DNA from 3 places in the Janthinobacterium sp. genome. Region 3 is predicted to be linked to each of the others. Evidence: predicted binding sites of a transcription regulator. Region 3 holds the regulator's gene; each other region holds the start of a gene.
What was found. The regulator sigma-54, encoded in region 3, starts transcription at its own class of promoters, with help from an activator protein. The targets are predictions, from matches to a motif close to TGGCANGNAANCTGCTTT.
Positions count from the first base shown of each region.

Region 1: RTQ46_RS24775 (transglutaminase family protein) is a predicted target of sigma-54. The motif match lies at 5,546-5,563, and genes of this name have one in related genera.
Region 2: RTQ46_RS11970 (urease accessory protein UreD) is a predicted target of sigma-54. The motif match lies at 4,443-4,460, and genes of this name have one in related genera.

Region 1 is NZ_DAMAGB010000061.1:15,790-23,119, reverse strand. It holds gene RTQ46_RS24800 (ABC transporter permease) at 1-1,212, opposite strand, end outside; gene RTQ46_RS24795 (ABC transporter ATP-binding protein) at 1,224-1,886, opposite strand; gene RTQ46_RS24790 (efflux RND transporter periplasmic adaptor subunit) at 1,910-3,157, opposite strand; gene RTQ46_RS24785 (putative zinc-binding peptidase) at 3,484-4,647, shown strand; gene RTQ46_RS24780 (transglutaminase family protein) at 4,550-5,368, opposite strand; gene RTQ46_RS24775 (transglutaminase family protein) at 5,616-7,330, shown strand, end outside.
Region 2 is NZ_DAMAGB010000017.1:30,802-38,131, reverse strand. It holds gene RTQ46_RS11995 (urease accessory protein UreF) at 1-617, opposite strand, end outside; gene ureE (urease accessory protein UreE) at 617-1,129, opposite strand; gene ureC (urease subunit alpha) at 1,141-2,841, opposite strand; gene RTQ46_RS11980 (urease subunit beta) at 2,843-3,172, opposite strand; gene RTQ46_RS11975 (urease subunit gamma) at 3,216-3,518, opposite strand; gene RTQ46_RS11970 (urease accessory protein UreD) at 3,536-4,405, opposite strand; gene RTQ46_RS11965 (LysR substrate-binding domain-containing protein) at 4,580-5,473, opposite strand; gene RTQ46_RS11960 (NmrA/HSCARG family protein) at 5,577-6,458, shown strand; gene RTQ46_RS11955 (AtaL-like protein) at 6,476-6,973, shown strand; gene RTQ46_RS11950 (cytochrome P450/oxidoreductase) at 6,984-7,330, opposite strand, start outside.
Region 3 is NZ_DAMAGB010000001.1:262,800-270,129, forward strand. It holds gene RTQ46_RS01225 (KpsF/GutQ family sugar-phosphate isomerase) at 100-1,110, shown strand; gene lptC (LPS export ABC transporter periplasmic protein LptC) at 1,167-1,790, shown strand; gene lptA (lipopolysaccharide transport periplasmic protein LptA) at 1,817-2,407, shown strand; gene lptB (LPS export ABC transporter ATP-binding protein) at 2,407-3,165, shown strand; gene RTQ46_RS01245 (RNA polymerase factor sigma-54) at 3,170-4,648, shown strand; gene hpf (ribosome hibernation-promoting factor, HPF/YfiA family) at 4,718-5,086, shown strand; gene rapZ (RNase adapter RapZ) at 5,181-6,044, opposite strand; gene hprK (HPr(Ser) kinase/phosphatase) at 6,310-7,245, opposite strand; gene RTQ46_RS01265 (PTS sugar transporter subunit IIA) at 7,282-7,330, opposite strand, start outside.

The DNA of each region.
Region 1 (7,330 bases), on a different contig from region 3:
CGGGTCGAGGCGGGCCATTTTCAGGGCCGGGATCAGGCCCGACAGCACGCCGAACACCAGCGTGATCAGCAAGCCATAGCCAAACACGGCGAAGTTCAGGTGGACTTTCAGATACGGGACCAGGCCCGAGCTTTCCAGCCACCACAGCGCGCCGGCCGCGCAGACCAGGCCGATGGCGCCGCCGGCCAGGCACAGCAACACGTTTTCCAGCACCAGCTGCGCCACCAGCTGGCGGCTGGTGGCGCCAAACGCCTTGCGCACGCCGATCTCGCTGCTGCGCTCCATGATGCGTCCCACGTTCAGGTTGACCAGGTTCAGCGCCGGCAGCATCATGAACAGCACCATCAGGGTGATGATGATGGCCAGCAGCTTGCCGGCGCCGCCCTCCTCGGTCTGGTCGGCGAGCAGGGTACGCGCGAACAGCTGCAGTTTGGAGTCGCCCCAGAAGCGCGTGGTATTGAACTGGTTCGGGTCGGGATACTGCACCGTCTTTGCGACCTCGACGATCTGGCGCTTGATGGCGGGCAGATCTTCGGCCCGGTAGGCCAGGATCATGGTGCTGAACATGCCGAACAGCTTGTCCTTGTAGTCGCTCGACGGCGCGCTGGTCAGCGGCACCCAGATATCGGAATAGGCGTTGATGTGCATCTCGTCCTGCACCACGCCGACCACGCTGAAGACCTGTCCGTTGGCGTTGAATTTCTGGCCCAGCCAGGTCTGGCCCGGAAACAGCTGCTGCGCGGTCGAGCGGTTGATCACGGCCACCATGCGGCCCTGTTCGACATCGTCGGCATTGAGGGTGCGGCCCGACACCAGCGCGAAATCGAGGATCTTCCAGTATTCGGCATCGGTCAGGCGCATCTGGCGGTCGTTGACGCGATCGGCCTGGTACACCGATACCGCCTGCGGAAAGCTGAACACCGACACGGCTTCGACGCCCTTGAGCGGTTTCAGGTATTGCGCGATCATCTTGTAGCCCAGCGTGCCGCGGCGGCGCCCCCCCTTGTCGGTGTGGCTCGACTCCACCATCACCATCTGCACGAAACGCGCGCTCTTGCCTTCCACGCCGGTCGGATAGAAAGTGTTCTGCAGCAGCGCCGCGACCACCATCAGCACCACCAGCGTGAGCACGATGCACAGCAGGTTGATGGCGGTGAACATTTTGCGGCGCAGAAAAACCTTCCACGCCGTCAGCATATAGTTCCTGAACATGCCGTCTCTCCTCAGGCGACCAGCTGGCCGTCGAACACGCGCACCACGCGCCCGGCCAGCCGCGCTTCCTGCTCGTTGTGGGTGACCATCACGACGGTGGTGCCCTCGCTGTTGAGCTTGAGCAGGATGTCCATCACCTCCTGGCCCATCTTGCTGTCGAGGTTGCCGGTCGGCTCGTCGGCCAGCAATACCTGCGGCTGGCCGACGATGGCGCGGGCGATCGCCACCCGCTGCTGCTGGCCGCCCGACAACTGGTTCGGGTAATGGTCCATGCGCGCCCCCAGGCCGACTTTTTCGAGCGCCTCGCGCGCCAGCCGCTGGCGCTTCCTGGCCGACATGTCGCGGTACAGCAGCGGCAGTTCGACATTGTCGATCACGCGCAGGTCATTAATCAGATGAAAGCTCTGGAAGATGAAGCCGAACGTGTTGTTGCGCAGCCTGGCCACATATTTGTCCTTGTACGAGGCTACCGGCGCGCCGCCCACCGTGATCGCGCCGCTGCCCGGATGGTCGAGCAGGCCGATCAGATTGAGCAGCGTGCTCTTGCCGCAGCCGCTGGGGCCCATGATGCAGACGAATTCGGCTTTCGCCACATGCAGGTCGATGTCTTTCAGGGCCAGGGTTTCGACCTTGTCGGTGCGGTAGGTCTTGCTGACTTTTTCCAGGCGTATCATGTTGTCCCTTTTTTGGGTGAGGTTTAGTCGGCCACGCGGACGCTGCCGCGGTCCTTGTAGCGGCTGGTATCTGAAATGATGAGACGCTCGCCGGCACGCGCGCCGGACAGGATTTCGACGCTCTTGCCGTCGCTGGCGCCGATATCGAGCGTGGTCTTGCGGGCGACGCCGTCGCGCACCACGAAGATCTCTTGCGGGCCGCGGCCGTTGAACGCCGGGCCCGCATCGGCCAGCAAGGTGTGGCTCTTCTGCTCGGTGACGATGTTGACCTCGACCCGCAGCTTGTTGCGCAGCATGGCGTGGTTCGGCTCGGCCAGCGTGACGAGCAGCTTGACGGTGCCGTTCTGGATCTCCGGCAAGATGGTTTGCACCCGCCCGGCCAGCCTGACGTTGCCCTGCTCCACCAGTACCGCCTGGCCGGCGCCCAGCGCGCGCGCATGAAAGTCGGACAGCGAAGCCTCGACCTTGTAATTGTTCAATTCGGACACCTTGGCCACCAGCTGGCCGTTGCCGACGCTGGCGCCCTCCTCGTCCATCAGCTGCGTCAGCATGCCGGCAAACGGCGCGCGCACGCGGGTCTGATCGGACAGCTGCTGCTGTTGCGCCAGCTGCTTTTGCAGGATGTTCTTTTGCAGCCGCGCCCCTTCGATATTGATCGAGGTGACACGCTGGTTGTCGTCGATCTGCTCGCGCTGCTGGCGCAGCTGGATCTCGATGCGCCGCACGTTCAGCTCGGCCGTCAGCAAATCTTCGGCCGACACGCCGCCCGCCTTGCGCAGCGTCTGCGAGCGGGCCAGCCGCACGCGGGCCGCCTCCAGGTCGAGCTGCAGCAGCTCGATCGCGCTGGCCGTCTGCTTGCGCTTCTGCGACAGCTCCAGCGTCAGCGCGGCGATGCGGTTTTCCTGCTGCGCCAGCTGCTCCCGGATGCTGTCGATGGCCAGCACCACGGCGCGCTCGTCGAGTTCCAGCAGCAATTCGCCGGCCCGCACCTGCTGGCCCAGCTTGGCATGCACTTTGGCCACATGGGTCTGGATCGGGCTCGACACCAGCTCTTCGTGCACCGGAATCACGATGCCGGACGCGTTGATGGTATTGGCGATACTGCCCACCCGTACCTGCGCCAGCATCAGCCCGGACGCCTCCACGCTGGGACCGACCAGCCGGTTGATGCCCCACGCGGCCAGGCACAGCGTGGCCAGCAGCGCGGCAATGACCAGTACCTGGTGGCGCTGGCGGCGCTTGATAATGCCGGGGTCGAGGGCGAGATCCATGGTGAGGCGTGGGCAAGTGGAGTATGCGCTCTCTTTCGCAATCTTCGTGCCACGTCTTGCCGCGCCAACAAAAGCCAATCAAATCAATCGGTTGGCGTGACAGCCGGCGACCGGTCAGGCGCCTCGATTTGCCCGACTTCGGACAGCGGTGTCCGGAAACGTACGGTTTTGCAGCGGTGCAGAAGGCTGCCGGCAAGACGGGAAAGCTTGCCTGTACCACCCCGCGCACGATAGCGAGTGATTGTCCTACACGCTCATCACTGAGCTGGATTTGCTGTTAGATTGTCATGCCCACAACCTCCCCACTTTTACTCAACCGGTGCCTCATGAAAACGTTTCATTGCGACAAGTGCTCACAGCAAGTCTTTTTCGAAAATACCCACTGTTCCAACTGCGACAGCATGCTGGGCTACGAGCCCTCGCTGCGCACCATCAACAGCTACGAACCGGCCGACAATGGCCTGTGGAGCAGCCTGAACAAGCGCGACGCGGGCAAGCTGTACAAGCAGTGCAGCAATTATGTGGAACACAATGTGTGCAACTGGATGATCCCGGCCGACGATCCGCATGAACTTTGTGAGTCGTGCCAGTTCACGGTGGTGATCCCGGCGCTGTCGTCGGAGAAGAACGTCGTTTTATGGTCGCGCCTGGAAACGGCCAAGCGCCGGCTGCTGTTCTCGCTGGCCGCGCTGAACCTGACGCCGGACTCGAAAGAGACGGCGCCCGATACCGGCCTGGCGTTCCAGTTCCTGGAAGACGGCGTGACGGACCAGTGCGTGATGACGGGCCACGACGACGGGCTGATCACGCTCAATATCGCCGAAGCCGATCCGGCCGAGCGCGAACGCACGCGCGAGCAGATGCATGAACGCTACCGTACCTTGCTGGGACACTTCCGCCACGAGAGCGGCCATTATTATTTCGACCGCCTGGTGGTTGACAGCCAGTGGATCGACGGTTTCCGTGCACTGTTCGGCGACGAACGCGCCGACTACGGCGAAGCGCTGCAGCGCCACTATAGCGAGGGCCCGGTGGCCGACTGGGAAGAGCGCTTCGTCAGCAGCTACGCCAGCTCGCATCCGTGGGAAGACTGGGCCGAAACCTGGGCGCATTACCTGCACATGCTCGATACGCTGGAAACGGCGCACGCGTGCGGCCTGTCGCTCAAGCCGGCCAAGGCCGACGAACCGTCGCTCGACGGCGTGACCCTGCCCAGCAAGACCGGCACGTTCGACGAAACCCTGTCCGACTGGTTCGCCCTCACTTACGTGCTTAACAGCCTGAACCGCAGCATCGGCATGCCGGACTCGTATCCGTTCAAGCTCAGCACGCCCGTGCTGGAAAAGCTCGCCTTCGTGCACAAGGTGGTCGATTCCTACAAGGCGACGGGGATCAGGAATCTGGCCAAGCCGGCGGCTGCAACGGCTCCTGCAGCAGCTGCACCGTTACCTGCATCCGGTGCGCCGGCAACGCCGGTCCAAACTGGTTGAAGATCGCCACGTCAGCCGCGTCGTGCCCGTAGGCCAGCGTGACGCGCCCGCCGCGCGGGCCGGCCTGGGTGGCGTCGAAGGTATACCAGCGCCCGCCCACCCAGGCTTCGAACCACGCATGCAGGTCCATTGGCTCCAGCTGGTGCAGATAGCCCACCACCATCCGCGCCGGGATGCACAGGCTGCGGCACAGGGCGATGCCCAGGTGCGCCAGGTCGCGGCACACGCCTTCGCGCCGCAAGTTGACCTCGGTGGCCGTCATGTGGCCATAGACTGTGGCCGGATCGAAGCGCACCTCGCGCCGGATCCAGTCGCAGATGGCGGCTACCTGGTCATAGCCCGGCGCCACCGCCGCGACGATCTCGCCGGCCATGGTCGAGAACTGCTCGGATTCGCAATAGCGGCTGGGCAAAAGAAAAGTCAGCACGCCGTCGGGCAGGTGTTGCACGGCGTCGAACGGCGCGCCGGGCGCCACGTCGATGTCCTCGGCGGTCAGCACGTCGGCCGAGGTCTCGATGGCAAACTCGCCGGCCGGCGCCACCAGGCGCTGGCACAGGTTGCCATACATATCGGTAAATTCCACCACCGGCACGCTGGGCGTGAGCATATAGGCCTCGCGCGCCACCCATTGCTGGGCGCCGCTGCGCGGGCGCAGCATCAGGATGAACGCGGTCGGGCAGTCGAGGGTGAATCCCAGCTTGCAGGCGGTACGCAGCCACATGGAGTAATCGCTTTCACTTTCAATATCGGGGTGATCTGCACCATGATGGCGCACCGTGCGCGCACGATGGCGTCGGCGCGGTGCATGGCAATGGTGTCAAAGTCATAAAGCATCTTAGCACTCTCATTCTTATCAAGAAACGTGCCTGCGGTGCGCGGCGTGTTACGCTGGAATTTCAGGTATGAATCATGCTTATCCAATACTATCGCCCGACCCAGGTCGCGCCCACATCGAAAAGGCACTCCGCATGGCTATCCGTATCGCGCTGCACCACAAGACCAGTTACCGTTACGACCGTCTGGTCAATCTGTCGCCGCACGAAGTCCGCCTGCGCCCTGCCCCCCACGCGCGCACGCCCATCCTGTCGTACTCGCTGACGGTGCAGCCGCAGGACCATTTCATCAACTGGCAGCAGGACCCGTACGGCAACTATATCGGCCGGTTCGTGTTCCAGGAAAAAACCGACGTGCTGGAGTTTACGGTCGATCTGGTGGCCGACATGACGGTCATCAACCCGTTCGATTTCTTCGTCGAGAAATATGCGGAAAAATTTCCGTTCGCCTACCCGGAGCAGCTGACTGCGGAACTGAGCCCCTATCTGGTGACGGAACCGGCCGGCCCGCTGCAGAGCGCATGGGTGGCCGAGGCGCGCGCCGCCCTGCTGGCGCAGCCGATGCTGACGAACGACTTCCTGGTCGCCATCAACCAGCGCCTGCAGCACGATATTGCCTACCTGCTGCGCATGGAGCCGGGCGTGCAGGCGCCGGAAGACACGCTGGAAAAGCGCTCCGGCTCGTGCCGCGATACCGGCTGGCTGCTGGTGCAGATCCTGCGTGAACTGGGACTGGCGGCGCGTTTCGTGTCCGGCTACCTGATTCAATTGCGCGCCGACCAGGAGGCGCTCGACGGCCCCAGCGGCGCGGCCGAAGACTTTACCGACCTGCATGCCTGGACCGAGGTGTATATCCCGGGCGCCGGCTGGATCGGGCTGGACCCGACCTCGGGCATGCTGGCCAGCGAAGGCCATATTCCGCTTGCCTGTACCGCCATGCCGTCGTCGGCGGCGCCCGTCAGCGGCTATACCGACCAGGCCGAGGTCACGTTCTACCATGAAATGACGGTCACCCGCATCCACGAGGACCCGCGCGTGACCAAGCCGTATTCGGAAGCGGACTGGCAGAAGATCGACCAGCTGGGCCAGCAGGTGGACGCCGACCTGAAACGCCAGGACGTGCGCCTGACCCAGGGCGGCGAGCCGACCTTCGTGTCGATCGACGACATGGATGGCGCGCAATGGAACACCCTGGCCCACGGCGACGAGAAGCGCGAACTGGCCGGCAACCTGATGCACCGCCTGAAAAACCACTTTGCGCCGGGCGGCATGCTGCACTACGGCCAGGGCAAATGGTATCCGGGCGAGCCGCTGCCGCGCTGGGCCTTGAATATCTTCTGGCGCGTCGACGGCCAGCCGATGTGGCTCGATGCCACCCTGTTCTCCGACGAACACGTCAACGACGGCTATGGCAGCGAACAGGCGGCCAGCTTTGCCGCCGAACTGACCAAAACGCTGCGCCTGCCGGCCAACAGCGCGATCGCCGCCTACGAGGACGTGCTGCTGCAGGCCCAGCGCGAACAGGCGCTGCCGCGCAACCTGGACCCGTTGCAGGCCGACCTGAAGGCGCCCGAAGAGCGGCGCCGCCTGGCGCGCCTGCTGGAACGGGGCCTGGGCCAGGTGGCCGGCTATGTGCTGCCATTGAAAGCGGCGGACTACGACCCTGCCGTGATGCTGGGCACCAACTGGCGCACCTCGGCCTGGCCGCTGCGGCGCGAGCATCTGTACCTGATCGAAGGCGATTCGCCGATGGGCCTGCGCCTGCCGCTGGCGACCCTGCCGTGGGTGCTGCCCGAAGAGCAGGAGGCGGACATGGAATTCGATGTCGACCCGTTCGCGCCGCGCGGCGC
Region 2 (7,330 bases), on a different contig from region 3:
GTCCAGTTGCCCATCTCGTCGTCCGCCAGTGTCTGCGCGGCGATGGCCGCCGTTTCCAGCTCGGCGCGCAGCGACAGCAGCAGGCGCTGGCCCGCCACCTGCCCCAGTGGCACCGATTTCACGCACACCAGCACCTGGTTTTCCGCCCACGCGAACAGCATCGCCAGCAGGGCTTCCTGGCGCGGAATGCCGAGCGCCGCCACCGCGCAGGCGTAGGCCGTGGGCAGCGCCACTTCATCCTGCGCTTGCAGCATGGCGATCAGCGGTCCGTCGGCCACACCGAGCTCCGCCAGCAATTTGGTCAGCGAATAACCCATCTGGATGGTTTCCGCGCGAAATTCCGCCGTGTCGCGCGAAGCGATAAAGCGCTCGCTCCACAGCCGCACGCGTTCAACGTCGTGCTGTTCGAACGCCTGCATCAGGCGCCAGCACAACGGCGCTTCCCAGCGCGCCACCACATTGACCAGCTGTGCGGCGATCCAGTGGCGGGCGGTGGCTGCGTCGCGCACCTGGCCGGTCTCCAGCGCCGCCTCCAGGCCTTGCGAATAGCTGTAGGCGCCAATCGGCAGCGCCGGGCTGGCAAACTGCAGCAGGTGCAGCAGGGACGCCGCCTGCATCAGGCGGCGTCGCCGGGACGGTGGATTTTCTGGCGCAGCGGCACCGGCGCCAGCAGATGCTGGCCGTGCTCGTGGTGGCCGTGGCCGCCGCCATACGCGCCCGCCTCCGGCTCGAACGGCGCGCTTTCTTCCGTCACGCTGGCCTGCAGCCCCTCCAGCATTTCCTTCAGTACCGGGTCCTTGCGGATGCGCAGGAAGCCGTCGCCCACCTGCGCCTGCGTGTGCCGGTTCCCCAGGTGAAAAGCGCAGCGCAGCAGGGTGTGCGCGTCCGCGCAGCGCACCAGATAGGTCGGCTCGCGCGCGGCGACGATCTGCACCACGCGCCCGTCCGGCCCCGTCATCAGTTCGCCGTCGCGCAGCACCGTGCCGCGCACGGTGAATACGGCCGCTTCCTCGCCGGTGGACAGGGTGGCACGCAGCCGGCATTTTTCGCGCTGGTCGTACGGCAGCACCAGTTGTGCTATCACGGCGTGACCGTCAGTGGCCGCCAGTTTGGTATGCAAAGTCAGCATAAGTCTCCTGCTCAGAATAGAAAATAACGCTGCGCCATCGGCAGGCTGCTCGCCGCTTCGCACACCAGCAGCTGGCCGTCGGCGCGCACGGCGTAGGTCTCGGGATCGACTTCCATCTGCGGCGTGGCGCCGTTATGGATCATGTCGTGCTTGCGCAGGCCGCGCATGTTTTTTACCGCAATCACCGATTTGTTGAGCTTCAACTGATGCGCGATATCGAGGTCGTACGCCGCCTGCGAGACAAACGTGAACGATTTTTTCAGGCCGCCGCCAAAGGCGCCGAACATCATGCGGTAGTGCACCGGCTGCGGCGTGGGGATCGACGCGTTCGGGTCGCCCATCTGCGCCGCCGCGATCATGCCGCCCTTTAAAATCATCGACGGCTTGACGCCGAAAAAAGCCGGCTTCCACAGCACGATATCGGCGATCTTGCCCGCTTCCAGCGAGCCCACCACGTGCGAGATGCCGTGCGTGATGGCCGGGTTGATGGTGTACTTGGCGATATAGCGCTTGACGCGGAAGTTGTCGTTGCGCGAGCTGTCCGGCGACAGCGATCCGCGCTGCACCTTCATCTTGTGCGCCGTTTGCCAGGTGCGCATGATCACCTCGCCCACGCGGCCCATGGCCTGCGAGTCGGACGACATCATCGAGATCGCGCCCAGGTCGTGCAGGATATCCTCGGCGGCGATCGTCTCGCGGCGGATGCGCGACTCGGCAAACGCCACGTCTTCGGCGATCGCCGGGTCCAGGTGATGGCAGACCATCAGCATGTCCAGGTGTTCGTCGAGCGTGTTGACGGTGAATGGGCGGGTCGGATTGGTCGACGATGGCAGCACATTCGATTGACCGACGGCGGCAATAATGTCCGGCGCATGGCCGCCGCCCGCCCCTTCCGTATGAAAGGTATGGATGGTGCGGTCCTTGAAGGCGGCCAGCGTATGCTCGAGAAATCCCCCTTCGTTGAGGGTGTCGCTGTGCAGCGCCACCTGGATATCCATGCGGTCGGCCACCGACAGGCAGTTGTCGATGGCGGCCGGCGTGCTGCCCCAGTCTTCATGCAGTTTGAGGCCGATGGCGCCGGCGCGCACCTGTTCTTCCAGCGGTGTCGGCAGGCTCACGTTGCCTTTGCCCATGAAGCCCAGGTTCATCGGAAACGCGTCGGCCGCCGCCAGCATGGCGTTCAGATGCCACGGTCCCGGCGTGCAGGTGGTGGCGGCCGTGCCGACCGCCGGCCCGGTGCCACCGCCAAGCATGGTGGTCACGCCGCTCATTAGCGCCTCCTCGATCTGCTGCGGGCAGATAAAGTGGATGTGCGTGTCGACGCCGCCGGCCGTGACGATCATGCCTTCGCCGGCGATGATTTCGGTGGCGCCGCCGATGGCCAGCGTCACGCCGGGCTGGATGTCCGGGTTGCCGGCCTTGCCGATGCCGAAGATCAGGCCGTTCTTCAGGCCGATATCGGCTTTCACGATGCCCCAGTGATCGACGATCACGGCGTTGGTGATGACGGTGTCCATCACCTCGGCCGCATTGCGCTGCGACTGGCCCATGCCGTCGCGGATCACCTTGCCGCCGCCGAACTTCACCTCTTCGCCGTAAATGGCGTAATCGTGTTCGATCTCGATGAACAGTTCCGTATCGGCCAGGCGGATGCGGTCACCCGTGGTGGGACCGAACATCTCGGCATACGCGCTGCGGGGAATACTGGCCATCTCATTCCTTTCCGGGTGGAGTGTCTTTCAATTCGCCCATGACTTCGCCGTTGAAGCCGAATACCTTGCGTTCGCCCGCCAGCGCCACCAGTTCCACGGTGCGCTGCTGGCCCGGCTCGAAGCGCACGGCGGTGCCGGCGGCGATATTGAGGCGCATGCCATAGGCGCGCCAGCGCTCGAAGGCGAGCGCCGGGTTGACTTCGAAAAAATGAAAATGCGAGCCGACCTGTATCGGCCGGTCGCCACGGTTGGCGACCACCACGGTTGCCGTGGTACGGCCCGCATTGAGGCTGATCTCGCCTTCTTCCAATCTGTATTCGCCTGGGATCATGTCCGGCTCCTGTCAAAATGTGTTGGTAGCTAGCAGTGTGAAACTACGGTATCGGGTTATGCACGGTGACGAGCTTGCTGCCATCGGGGAACGTCGCCTCGACCTGAATGTCGGGGATCATTTCGGGTATGCCTTCCATCACGTCGTCGCGCGTCAGGATCTGCGCGCCGTCCGACATCAGCTGGGCCACCGACTTGCCGTCGCGCGCGCCTTCCATGATGGCCGCGCTGATCAGCGCCACCGCTTCCGGATAATTGAGTTTCAGGCCGCGCGCCAGGCGCCGCTCGGCCAGCAGCGAAGCGGTAAAAATGAGCAGCTTGTCTTTTTCGCGGGGTGTCAGATCCATGTTTTTCCTTGTCGTATTCAGGTATTCCAGATGCGGGGGATGACGGCCGCGCGACCCAGCAAGGCCGGCCGCAGCAGCTGCCAGGCCGCGACCATCACGCGGCGCGCCGCCTCGCTGTCGCTGCACAGCAATCGCACCACCAGCACCGTTTTCATTTGGGTCGCGCCGAACTGTGCGCCATCGGGCACGGCAAGCTCGCGCAGCGCCGCCAGCACCGCGGCCGGCAGCGCTGCGCCGACCGCGATCAGGGTGGCGCACACGCTGTGGCCGGCCATGCCCAGTGCGCTGTGCATCAGGGGGCCATCGGCGGCCAGCATGCCCTGCTCCCACCACAGCAGCTTGCCGCCGCGGCGGATCTGCGTATGCTGGCTGATGCTGCCGCTGTTAAACGTTTCGCCCGAGGCGCTGCGGCCCAGGCAGATGATATCGAGGCCGATATAGCTGGCGTCCTGCGCCAGCTCCACCTCATGGCGCAGGCGCACGCAGGCCTGGTCGAAGAAAATGCTTTCCTGCGGCATCCACTCAATGGAGGCGCCGGCGCCCGCGCGCAGCACCACATGCTGGCCGGAGACGTGGCCGTTGGCGCGGTACCACTTGGCCGCGCCGGGCGACGTCAGGAATGCACGTGCGCCGTCGCCGACGTCGGCATCGACATGCAGCTGGTCGCCGCCGACCACGCCGCCGGGGGGATGCACAATGATGGCGTGGCAGACCGCCTCGCCTTCCGGATACAGCGGCTTTTGCACGCGCAGCGGGCCGCTGTGGCGGCGTTTGAGCAGGCGCGAGACGCCGCCATGCAGGGCAAAGCCCAGCGTCAGCTGCGCCTGCCATGCCCCATGGCAGGGCTCGGCAACGGTCGAAGTAACGGCGGTGGTGCAGTCGGGCATGGCAGGTGCTTGAGTGGGCTGGTCAACAAGCCTTGTCAAAGCACGATGCATGCCAATGCCGGGAGCGTCAGCGGCGAAGCAAGGGTGAGAATGGCGCACCACCGTGCAGCAGATGCACCACCGTGGTGCGCATGCTGCACGGTGGCGCCGGCAAGCGCCGACGGCGCGTGGTTTTCAGCTGGCGATATAGGCGGCCAGTTCATCGGGCGCGCCGCTCGGAAACGCCTGCTGCAGGTAGGCCAGGAAGGCCGAGACGCGTGCGCTGAGCAAGCGGCGCGATGGGTACAGCGCCCACAGCGCGGTCTCGGGGCCGTCGATGTCGCCCCAGCTGACCAGGGTGCCGGCGGCCAGGTCATGGCTGACCAGCGACAAGGGCAGCTGCGCGGCGCCGACGCCCAGCCGCACCGCATCGCGCACCATGAACAGCGACGCCAGGCACAGCACCGGCTCGACCTCGATGACCGCCTTGCCGGCTGGCGTCAGCACATTCCAGGCGGCGCGCTCACGGCGTGTGCCACGCATGACGGCCGGCACGGCATGCCCGGCGCCGGGTGCTGCCAGGCCGGGCGGCGCCACCACCAGCAGCCGGTCACGCAGGAAGATGCGGCCGACCAGGTTTTCATCGGCTGCGGGATTGACTCTGATCACCAGGTCGTAAGCCTCCTCGACCATGTCGACCGGCCGGTCTTCGGTCGTCACCTCCAGCCTGACCTCGGGATATTGCAGCGCAAAGCCCGCCGCCAGTTTGCCCATCGCTGCCTGCGAGAACAGCATTGGCGCGCTGATCCGCAGCCGGCCGCGCGGACGGGTGCCGCCCTGGGCAATGGCGCCGGCCGTCTCGTCGATCTCATTGAGCAGGACACTGGTGCGTTGGTGCAGGGCCTTGCCCTCCTCGGTGAGTTTCAGCACGCGCGCGCCGCGCTCGAACAGGCGCAGACCCAGGCTGCTTTCAAGCTCGACCACGCGGCGCGACAGCGTCGCCTTGGGCCGTCCGGTGGCACGCGCCGCGCGCCCCACGCCGCCGTGCCGGGCCACCAGATTGAAATCGACCAATGCCAGCAAATCCATATGTTCCACCTCCGAGACAGTATGTCCAAATATACTGGCTTTCGGCTCTTTGGTGGAATGATTATGATGAATCTGCTTTTTCAACCCCCCCAGGAGCAATATCATGACCATGCTTGTAACCGGTGCCACCGGCACCATCGGCCGCCACGTGATCGACCAGCTCGTCCAGCGCGGCGCCAGCGTACGCGCCCTCGTGCGCGATCCGGCCAGGGCGGATTTTCCGGCCGGCGTCGACGTCGTCAAAGGCGACCTGATGGATCCGGATTCACTGCGCGGCGCGTTCGCCGGCACCTCCGCCCTGTTTCTGCTCAATGCCGTGACACCGGACGAATTCACCCAGGCGCTGATTGCGCTGAACCTTGCAAGGGAAGCGGGAATCGAACACGTCGTCTACCTGTCCGTCCTCCACAGCGACCGCTACCTGAACGTGCCCCACTTCGCCGGCAAGTTCGGCGTCGAACGCATGCTCGAACAGATGGGCTTTTCCGCCACCATTCTGCGCCCGGCCTACTTCATGAACAACGAGCTGACGATACGGGACACCGTGCTGGCCTGCGGTGTCTACCCGATGCCGATCGGCGCCAGAGGGCTGGCCATGGTCGATCCGCGCGACATCGGCGAAATCGCCGCCATCGAACTGCTCCGCCGCGCCAACGCGGACGGCCCGCAGGCAATCGAACGCATCAACCTGGTCGGCCCGGACACGCTGACCGGCACCGATGCGGCCGCCATCTGGTCCGCGGTGCTGGGGCGCCCGATCGCGTATGCCGGCGACGACACGGCCGGCTTCGAGCAAAACCTGCGCAACGTCATGCCAGGCTGGATGGCCTACGACATGCGCCTGATGGCCGAACGCTTCCTCAGCGACGGCATGCTGCCGGAAGCCGGCGACGTGGCGCGCCTGACAACCATGCTGGGTCGGCCGCTGCGCAACTACCGCGATTACGTCGCCGCGATTGCCACCCAAACGACACCAGCCATTTGACGAGAAGGAGTGCCATCATGATCTGTTCGACAGCTACGGTGCCGGTCAATCCGGCAGGCGAAGTTCCCCTGACACGCGCCCAGGCATGGGCCGGGCTGGTCTGGAAAGCGCGCGATGCCCGCCTGTTCCTGCCGCCCGGGCTGTGCACGCGCTGCGACGTTGTCGAGGAAAGCGCAAGCCATATCGTGCGGGAAGCCACCATCGGCGGTGCCGACCTGCGTGAAATCATCAGTTTCGACGCCGGCAGCAAGGTGTCCTTCTTCCAGGCGGCGGGACCGAGCGAAGGCGTGATCGTCAATGAGTTGTTCGAGGACGCCGCCGGCGCGCTGCAACTGAAGTTCTATTGCTACACCGGCTTGCGCGGCAAGCAGCCGAACGGCCCGGAAGAGCAGGCGGAACAGGCCTGGATGGACAGCGAGCAGGGCTACAAAACCGCCCTGCTGTCGACCCTGAACCGCACCCGGGCCCTGCTCGCCGAAGGCAAGCTGCAAGGCGAAGCAATCGCAGTGCCGTAGAGGGGCCTCATCAAAGCGCCAGCACCAGCTTTTTTCCCGCCGCGCGCGAACAGCAAGCCATCATCTTCACGCTGGCTTGCCGCTCGGAGTGTGTCAGGACCACGTCGCGGTGGTCGACCTGGCCTGCCAGCACCGGCACTTCGCACGAGCCGCACAGCCCCTCTTCGCAGTCGCTGCGCACCGCGACACCGGCCGCGCGCAGCGCCGCCAGCACGGTCTGGTCGGCCCTGACGCCGACGATCCTGCCCGAGTCGCGCAGTTCAAGCTCGAAGGCATGCTCTTGCGCGGGATCGAGCGCCGTCGCGGTGGCGACGAAATGCTCGGTTCTCAGGGCGTCGCCAGGCCAGGCCGCGCAGC
Region 3 (7,330 bases):
GGGGAGGTCAGTGGAAATCGTTGTTTGTTGTGACTGGCAAGTTTTTTGCTTTCCTAATTCGTTTATACTTTGGGGATGAGTGTAACCCATGAAAAAACAATGCAGAAAGCTTTTGATCGAAGTGACATGAAAGCCACAAGCGAGCGGGCCGTGGCGCTGGCCCGCACCACCTTGCAAATCGAGGCCGATGCCATCATCGCGCTGCATGCGCGCCTGGCCACGGACGACAGTGTCGGCCGCGCCGTCGCGCTGCTGCTCGAATGCAAGGGCCGCGTGGTGGTATCCGGCATCGGCAAGTCCGGCCATATCGCGCGCAAGATCGCCGCGACGCTCTCGTCCACCGGCACGCCGGCGATGTTCGTGCATCCGGCCGAAGCGGCCCATGGCGACCTGGGCATGGTTACGTCCGAGGATGCGTTTATTGCCATCTCGTATTCCGGCGAATCGGCCGAACTGATGGCCATCATGCCGGTCGTCAAGCGCATGGGCGGCGTGCTGATCTCGATGACGGGCAAGCCGCAGTCGAGCCTGGCACAGCTGGCCGACGTGCATCTCGATATCTCGGTGGAAAAAGAAGCCTGTCCGCTGAACCTGGCGCCGACCGCCAGCACCACCGTGACGCTGGCGCTGGGCGACGCGCTGGCGGTGGCGCTGCTGGACTTGCGGGGCTTCAAGGAAGAAGATTTTGCCCGTTCGCATCCGGGTGGCGCCCTGGGCCGCCGCCTGCTGACGCACGTGCATGACGTGATGCGCAGCGGCGAGCGGGTGCCGAAAGTGCCGGTGGACGCATCGCTGCTGCAGGCGCTGGAAGAAATGACAAGGAAGGGCATGGGCATGACGGCCGTGGTCGATGCGCAGGACCGCCCGGTGGGCGTGTTTACCGATGGCGACCTGCGCCGCATGTTCGAACGCGTGCAGGATTTCACGCAAGTGGCGATCCGCGACGTGATGCATGCGCAGCCGCGCAGCATCGCGCCCGACCGTCTGGCCGTCGATGCCGTGGCCGTGATGGAGCAGCACCGCATCAATCAGATGCTGGTGGTCGACGCTGACGGCAAGCTGGTCGGCGCGCTGCATATCCATGACCTGACACAGGCCAAGGTGATCTGATGCCCGCAGGCCTGCCGGACCGGCAGGGAGGCACAACTTTTTGAGAGTGAAACACTATGCGGAAGCCAGAAGGCGCCCATCGCTGGCGCATGATTTTTACCGTGCTGGGCGCCGTCGTGTTCGCACTGGGCAGCTTCTGGCTGCTCGAAGTGATGAACAAGAGCAGCCAGGACGTCAATGGCAGCAAGAAGCTCGACGAGCCCGATTATTTCGTCACCAATTTCAGCATGGTGCGCATGGATTTGCAGGGCAAACCGAGCTATATCGTGTCCGGCGCCAAGCTCACGCATTTCCCGGCTGACGATTCGTCCAATATCGACCAGCCTTTCGTGCGCAAGATCAGCCCGGGCGTGCCGCCGCTGAACATGAACGCGGAACTGGCGCATATCGACCAGAACAACACGCGCCTGCAGTTGTCGCGCAATGTGGTGATCGACCGCATAGCCGGGCCGAAAACGCAGAACCTGACGCTGAAAACCGAGGCGCTGACGATTTACCCCGACGAAGAGCGGATGGAGTCGGCCGTGCCGGTCGACCTGGTGTCGGGCCGCTCGCATGTGACCGGCGTGGGCCTGAACGCCAACAACGCCACCAGCGTGGTGGACGTGCCCAATTCGGTGCGCATCGTGATTCCGCCGCGCACGCCGGTGCAGGCGCCCGCTGCTGCGCCGGCCCAATAAAAGATATGCAAAAGGACTAATATAAAATGAAAAAAATCTTGCTGTTGAGCCTGTTCTCGCTGGCCGTGATGGGCACGGCCCGGGCCGAAAAGGCCGACTCCGAAAAAGAAGCCGTGATCACCGCCCAGCGCGGCCAGGTCGATGACATCAAGCAGACGCGCACGCTGACCGGCGACGTGGTGCTGGTAAAAGGTACGCTGACCATGAAGGCCGGCCGCGCCCTGATCACGGAAGATCCGCAGGGCTACCAGTTCATCACGTTCTGGGCCGATGCGGGCAAGCTGGCCACTTTCCGCCAGAAACGCGATGGCGCCGGCGACCTGTGGATCGAAGGCGAAGCCGAGCGCGTGGAATACAACAACAAGACGGAAGTGGTGAAACTGTTTACCCGCGCCAAGCTCACGCGCCTGGAAGGCACCAAGCCGACCGACGTGGCCAACGGCGCCTTTATCTCGTATGACAGCCGCAACGAGTTGTTCAACATGGAAAACAGCAACAGCGGTACCAGCGCCCCGGGCGCCGGCAGCGTGCGCATGGTGATCCAGCCGAAGAACAAGACGCCGGCGGAGAAGGCGCCCGCCGCGCCTGCGCCGGTGCCCACGCCAGGAAAGAAATAATGGACAACAATTTACGCTGTGGCAGCACCCTGATCGTGCGGGGACTGCAAAAGACCTATGGCAAGCGGCAGGTCGTGCATGACGTGTCGCTGCAAGTCGAATGCGGCGAAGTGGTGGGCCTCTTGGGTCCGAACGGCGCCGGCAAGACCACCTCGTTCTACATGATCGTCGGCCTGGTGCCGTCGGACGGCGGCACCATCGACATCAGCGGCGTCGATATCTCCAGCCTGCCGATCCACCGCCGCGCGCAGATGGGCCTGTCCTACCTGCCGCAGGAAGCGTCGGTATTTCGCAAGCTGACGGTGGAAGACAATATTCGCGCCGTGCTGGAAATCCAGACCGTCGACGGCCGTCCGCTGAAAAAGCCCGAGATCGAGGAGCGCCTCGACAAGCTGCTGGCCGACTTGCAGATCGAAAAGCTGCGCGAAAACCAGGCCCTGTCGCTGTCGGGCGGTGAACGGCGGCGCGTGGAAATTGCCCGCGCGCTGGCCACCGATCCCCGCTTCGTGCTGCTCGATGAACCGTTCGCCGGCGTCGATCCGATCGCCGTGATCGAGATCCAGCGCATCGTGCGGTTTTTGAAGGAACGCAATATCGGCGTGCTGATCACCGACCATAATGTGCGCGAAACGCTGGGCATCTGCGACCGCGCCTACATCATCAACCAGGGCTCGGTGCTGGCGTCCGGGCGGCCCGACGACATCATCGCCAACGAGTCGGTGCGCCGCGTGTATCTGGGCGAACACTTCCGCATGTAAGCCGATGAAACAATCACTGCAGCTGCGCACCTCGCAGCATCTGGCACTGACGCCGCAACTACAGCAATCGATACGCCTGTTGCAACTGTCCACCCTGGAATTGCACCAGGAGCTCGAGCAATTGCTGACCGATAATCCCTTGCTGGAACGGCTCGACGATCCGCTCGACCGCTCCTTGCGCCTGCTGTCCGATGGTGCGCTGAGCTCGACCGCGGCGCCCGGCGAAGCACCGCCGGCGCCACCGGGCCAGGACGCGCCGGCGCCAGCCGCCGAAGCGGAAACCTTTGATGGCGATGGCGGCGAAAGCACGGCCGCGCCCGAAGGCGGCGACAGCGACTGGAACGAAGCGAGTCGCGGCAAGGCGCCCGATGACGAAGATTCCAGGCCACAACTGGAGGCCCATCACTGCACCTTGCGCGAGCACCTGATGGAGCAGATGCGCGTGACCGTGCTGGAGCTGCGCGACCGCGCGCTGGTCGAACTGATCATCGATGCGCTGGACGACAATGGCTATCTGGAAGAGCCACTCGAGGAGATCCAGGCGCGCCTGCCGGAAGAGCTGGAAGTGGACGCCGACGAGCTGCGCACGGCGCTGTCGCTGCTGCAAAGTTTCGACCCGGCCGGCGTGGGCGCGCGCAACGCCTCCGAATGCCTGGCGCTGCAGATCAAGCGCCTGCCACAGGTGGCGCTGGTGACGCGCCGCATGGCCCTGACCATCGTGGAAAAACACCTGACCTGGTTTGCCCAGCGCGACTTCAACAAGCTGAAAAAAGCCCTCGATTGCGACGATGAAGACCTGCGCGAAGCACAGACCGTGATTCGCCTGTGCAATCCCCATCCGGGCGCCGTGTTCGCGTCCGACGTGTCCGACTACGTGGTGCCGGACGTGGTGGTCAAGCGCGCCCGCAATGGCTGGCAGGTATCGCTGAACAATGACGTGATGCCACGCCTGCGCGTGAACGCCATGTACGCCAACCTGCTCAAGCAGGGCAAAGGCGAGGGCGGCATGGGCGCGCAGCTGCAGGAAGCCAAATGGCTGATCAAGAACATGCGCCAGCGCTTCGATACCATCCTGCGCGTGGCGCAGGCGATAGTAGAACGACAAAAGGATTTTTTCTCGCATGGCGCAGTTGCCATGCGGCCACTTGTGCTTCGTGAAATAGCTGATACACTGGGTTTACACGAGAGTACTATCTCGCGGGTAACAACCCAAAAGTACATGCTGACCCCGCATGGAATGTTTGAGTTGAAGTATTTCTTTGGCAGCCATGTCGCCACCGAAGCAGGAGGGGAAGCGTCCTCGACGGCGATACGGGCATTGATCGTGCAATTGACAGGAGCAGAGAACCCTAAAAATCCTTTATCCGACAGTAAGATTGCGGACATGCTGGGGGAACAAGGCATGGTGATTGCGCGACGTACTGTTGCCAAATACCGGGAAGCGTTGAAAATTCCGCCAGTGAGCCTGCGTAAGTCTTTGTAGTTTTTTCGGTTCCTCTACGGTCCGGATGTCACGGACACCGCACGAACCCGATCATCTTTAGGAGTGTGTATGAATCTCACCATCAGCGGACATCATCTCGAAGTGACACCAGCCATCCGTGAATACGTACAAACCAAACTGGAACGCGTGAAACGCCATTTCGATCACGTCATCGATATTGCCGTGATTCTGACCGTCGACAACCTCAAAGAGAAAGAAAAACGCCAGAAGGCCGAAGTGAATCTGCGACTGAGCGGCAAGACCGTCTATGTGGAAAGCCTGGCGCAAGACCTGTATGCCGCGATCGACAGCCTGATCGACAAGCTGGACCGGCAAGTGATGAAGTACAAAACCAAAGTGCAAGGGCACGGTAAAGAGGCGATCAAGCATCTGCCTGACAACACCGACAACTCTGAAGAAGCCGCCGCCGCTGTCTAGCCGGCCTGCCGTTTCCAGATTGTTGTGATCAACTAAGGGCGCGCTGTATTTTACTCGCGCCCTTTTTTGCGGCCATTTTTTCCTCGTTCACTGCTCAGTGACGCTCGCGGTGCCGCAGGACGACCCGTTCCTTGTCCGCAAAATACTGCGCCAGATGTTCCGCCATGTACACCGAGCGGTGCTGGCCGCCCGTGCAGCCGAGCGCCACCGTCAGATAGCTGCGGTTGTCGGATTTGAACGACGGCAACCATTTTTCCACAAAATTGCGGATGTCGGCAAACATCTCCAGCGCACTCGGCTGTGCGTCGAGAAACGCGATCACCGGCGCGTCGCGGCCATCGAGCGGACGCAGCGCTAGGTCGTAATAGGGATTCGGCAAGGCCCGCACATCGAACACGAAGTCGGCGTCCAGCGGCACGCCCAGCTTGAAGGCAAACGATTCGAAGAACAAGGTCAGCGGCGCGCGTTCGGAAGCAACGATATCCTTGACCCAGGCACGCAGCTTGTTGGCGCTCAGCTCGGACGTATCGATCACATGGCCGAGCTGCTCGATCGCCGACAGGCGTTCGCGCTCTTCCAGGATGCACTCGATCAGGGTGCGGCGGCTGGCCGGATTGGCGTCGGGGCGCAATTCATGCGACAGCGGATGGCTGCGCCGCGTTTCCGAAAAGCGTGCCACCAGCGAATGCGTGGTGGCAGTCAGAAACATCACCTTGACGTCATGTCCCTGGTCGCGCAGCAGCGCCACATTGTGCGGCAGGCTGACCAGCGACTCGGCGCTGCGCGCATCGACGGCCACGGCCAAATGGGTGGCGCCCTCTTCGCGCAGGGTTTGCACCAGGTTCGGCAACAGGGCCGGCGGCAGGTTGTCGACGCAGTAATAGCCGGTGTCTTCGAGCACATTGAGTGCGACGGATTTGCCGGAGCCGGAGATGCCGGTGATAAGGACGATATGCATGCGGCAATCATACAATAAAGACCGCATGCGCGCCCCGTGGCAACCCGGCTTACAAATTATTGCAATTACTTGTGTGGTGCGGATTGGACAAACCCACGTGCCGGTGCCAACAATGTTGTCGGATTACGCGGGCCAAGGCCCGCTAATCCGACCTACGCGCTAATCGCCGCTCATTGCCAATCGTTGGTGAAGCAGGGAATTGACGAAGCGCAGCTTCGTGCCTGCGGAACGGTTCGCCCTTGCAAGGGCGAACTCCTTGGCAATATCAATCGCCACTCATGGCCAATCGTTGCCGCTCCATGAACTCCTGCAAGGTATCGATGCCGCGCAATTGCAAGATGGTATTGCGCACGGCCGCTTCCAGCAGCACGGCGATATTGCGGCCGGCGGCGACGGGGATGACGACCTTGCGGATCGGCAGGCCCAGCACGTCTTCGGTTGGGAACAGGAACGGCAGGCGCTCGACTTCTTCTTCCAGCGCATTGCGGCGCACCAGGTGCACGATCAGTTTCAGCCGCATCTTGCGGCGCACAGCCGTTTCGCCAAAGATGGCCTTGATGTCGAGCAGGCCCAGGCCACGCACTTCGAGCAGGTTCTGCAGCAGCGGCGGGCAGCGTCCTTCGATCATGTTCGGCGCGATGCGTGAAAACTCGACGGCATCGTCGGCCACCAGGCCGTGGCTGCGCGAAATCAGTTCCAGTCCCAGCTCGCTCTTGCCCAGGCCCGAGTCGCCCGTGATCAGCACGCCCACGCCCAGCACGTCCATGAAAACGCCATGCATGATGATGCGCTGCGCCAGCTTTTTTGACAGGTAGACGCGCAGGAAGTCGATCACTTGCGCGGCCGGCAGCGGCGTGGAAAACAGCGGGATATTCTGCTCGTCGCAGATGGCGAGGATGTCGGGTGGCGTTTCCAGGCCTTGGGCGATGATCAGCGCGGGCGGGCCGCCGGCGATCAGCTCGCCGATCACGTGGGTGCGCGTATTGACCTTCAGGCGCTGGTAGTAATTGATTTCCTGGTGGCCAAACACCTGGATGCGGCCTGGGTGGATCAGGTTCAAATGGCCGACCTGGTCGGCGGCCGAGGAAACATCGCCCGAGATCAGGCGCTCGCCGCCGGGAAAGCCGGCAAACCAGCCCAGTTGCAGACTTTCACGATTGTCGTCGTACAGGCGTTGTATCGTCAGCGGCGTTTGCAACATGGCAGTTTTCTTCAGGAGTGGAGGAAGACCTGAAGTTTAACCCGCCGCTTGCAGACTAGGTTGCCAATTGACGATGCGCGAATGC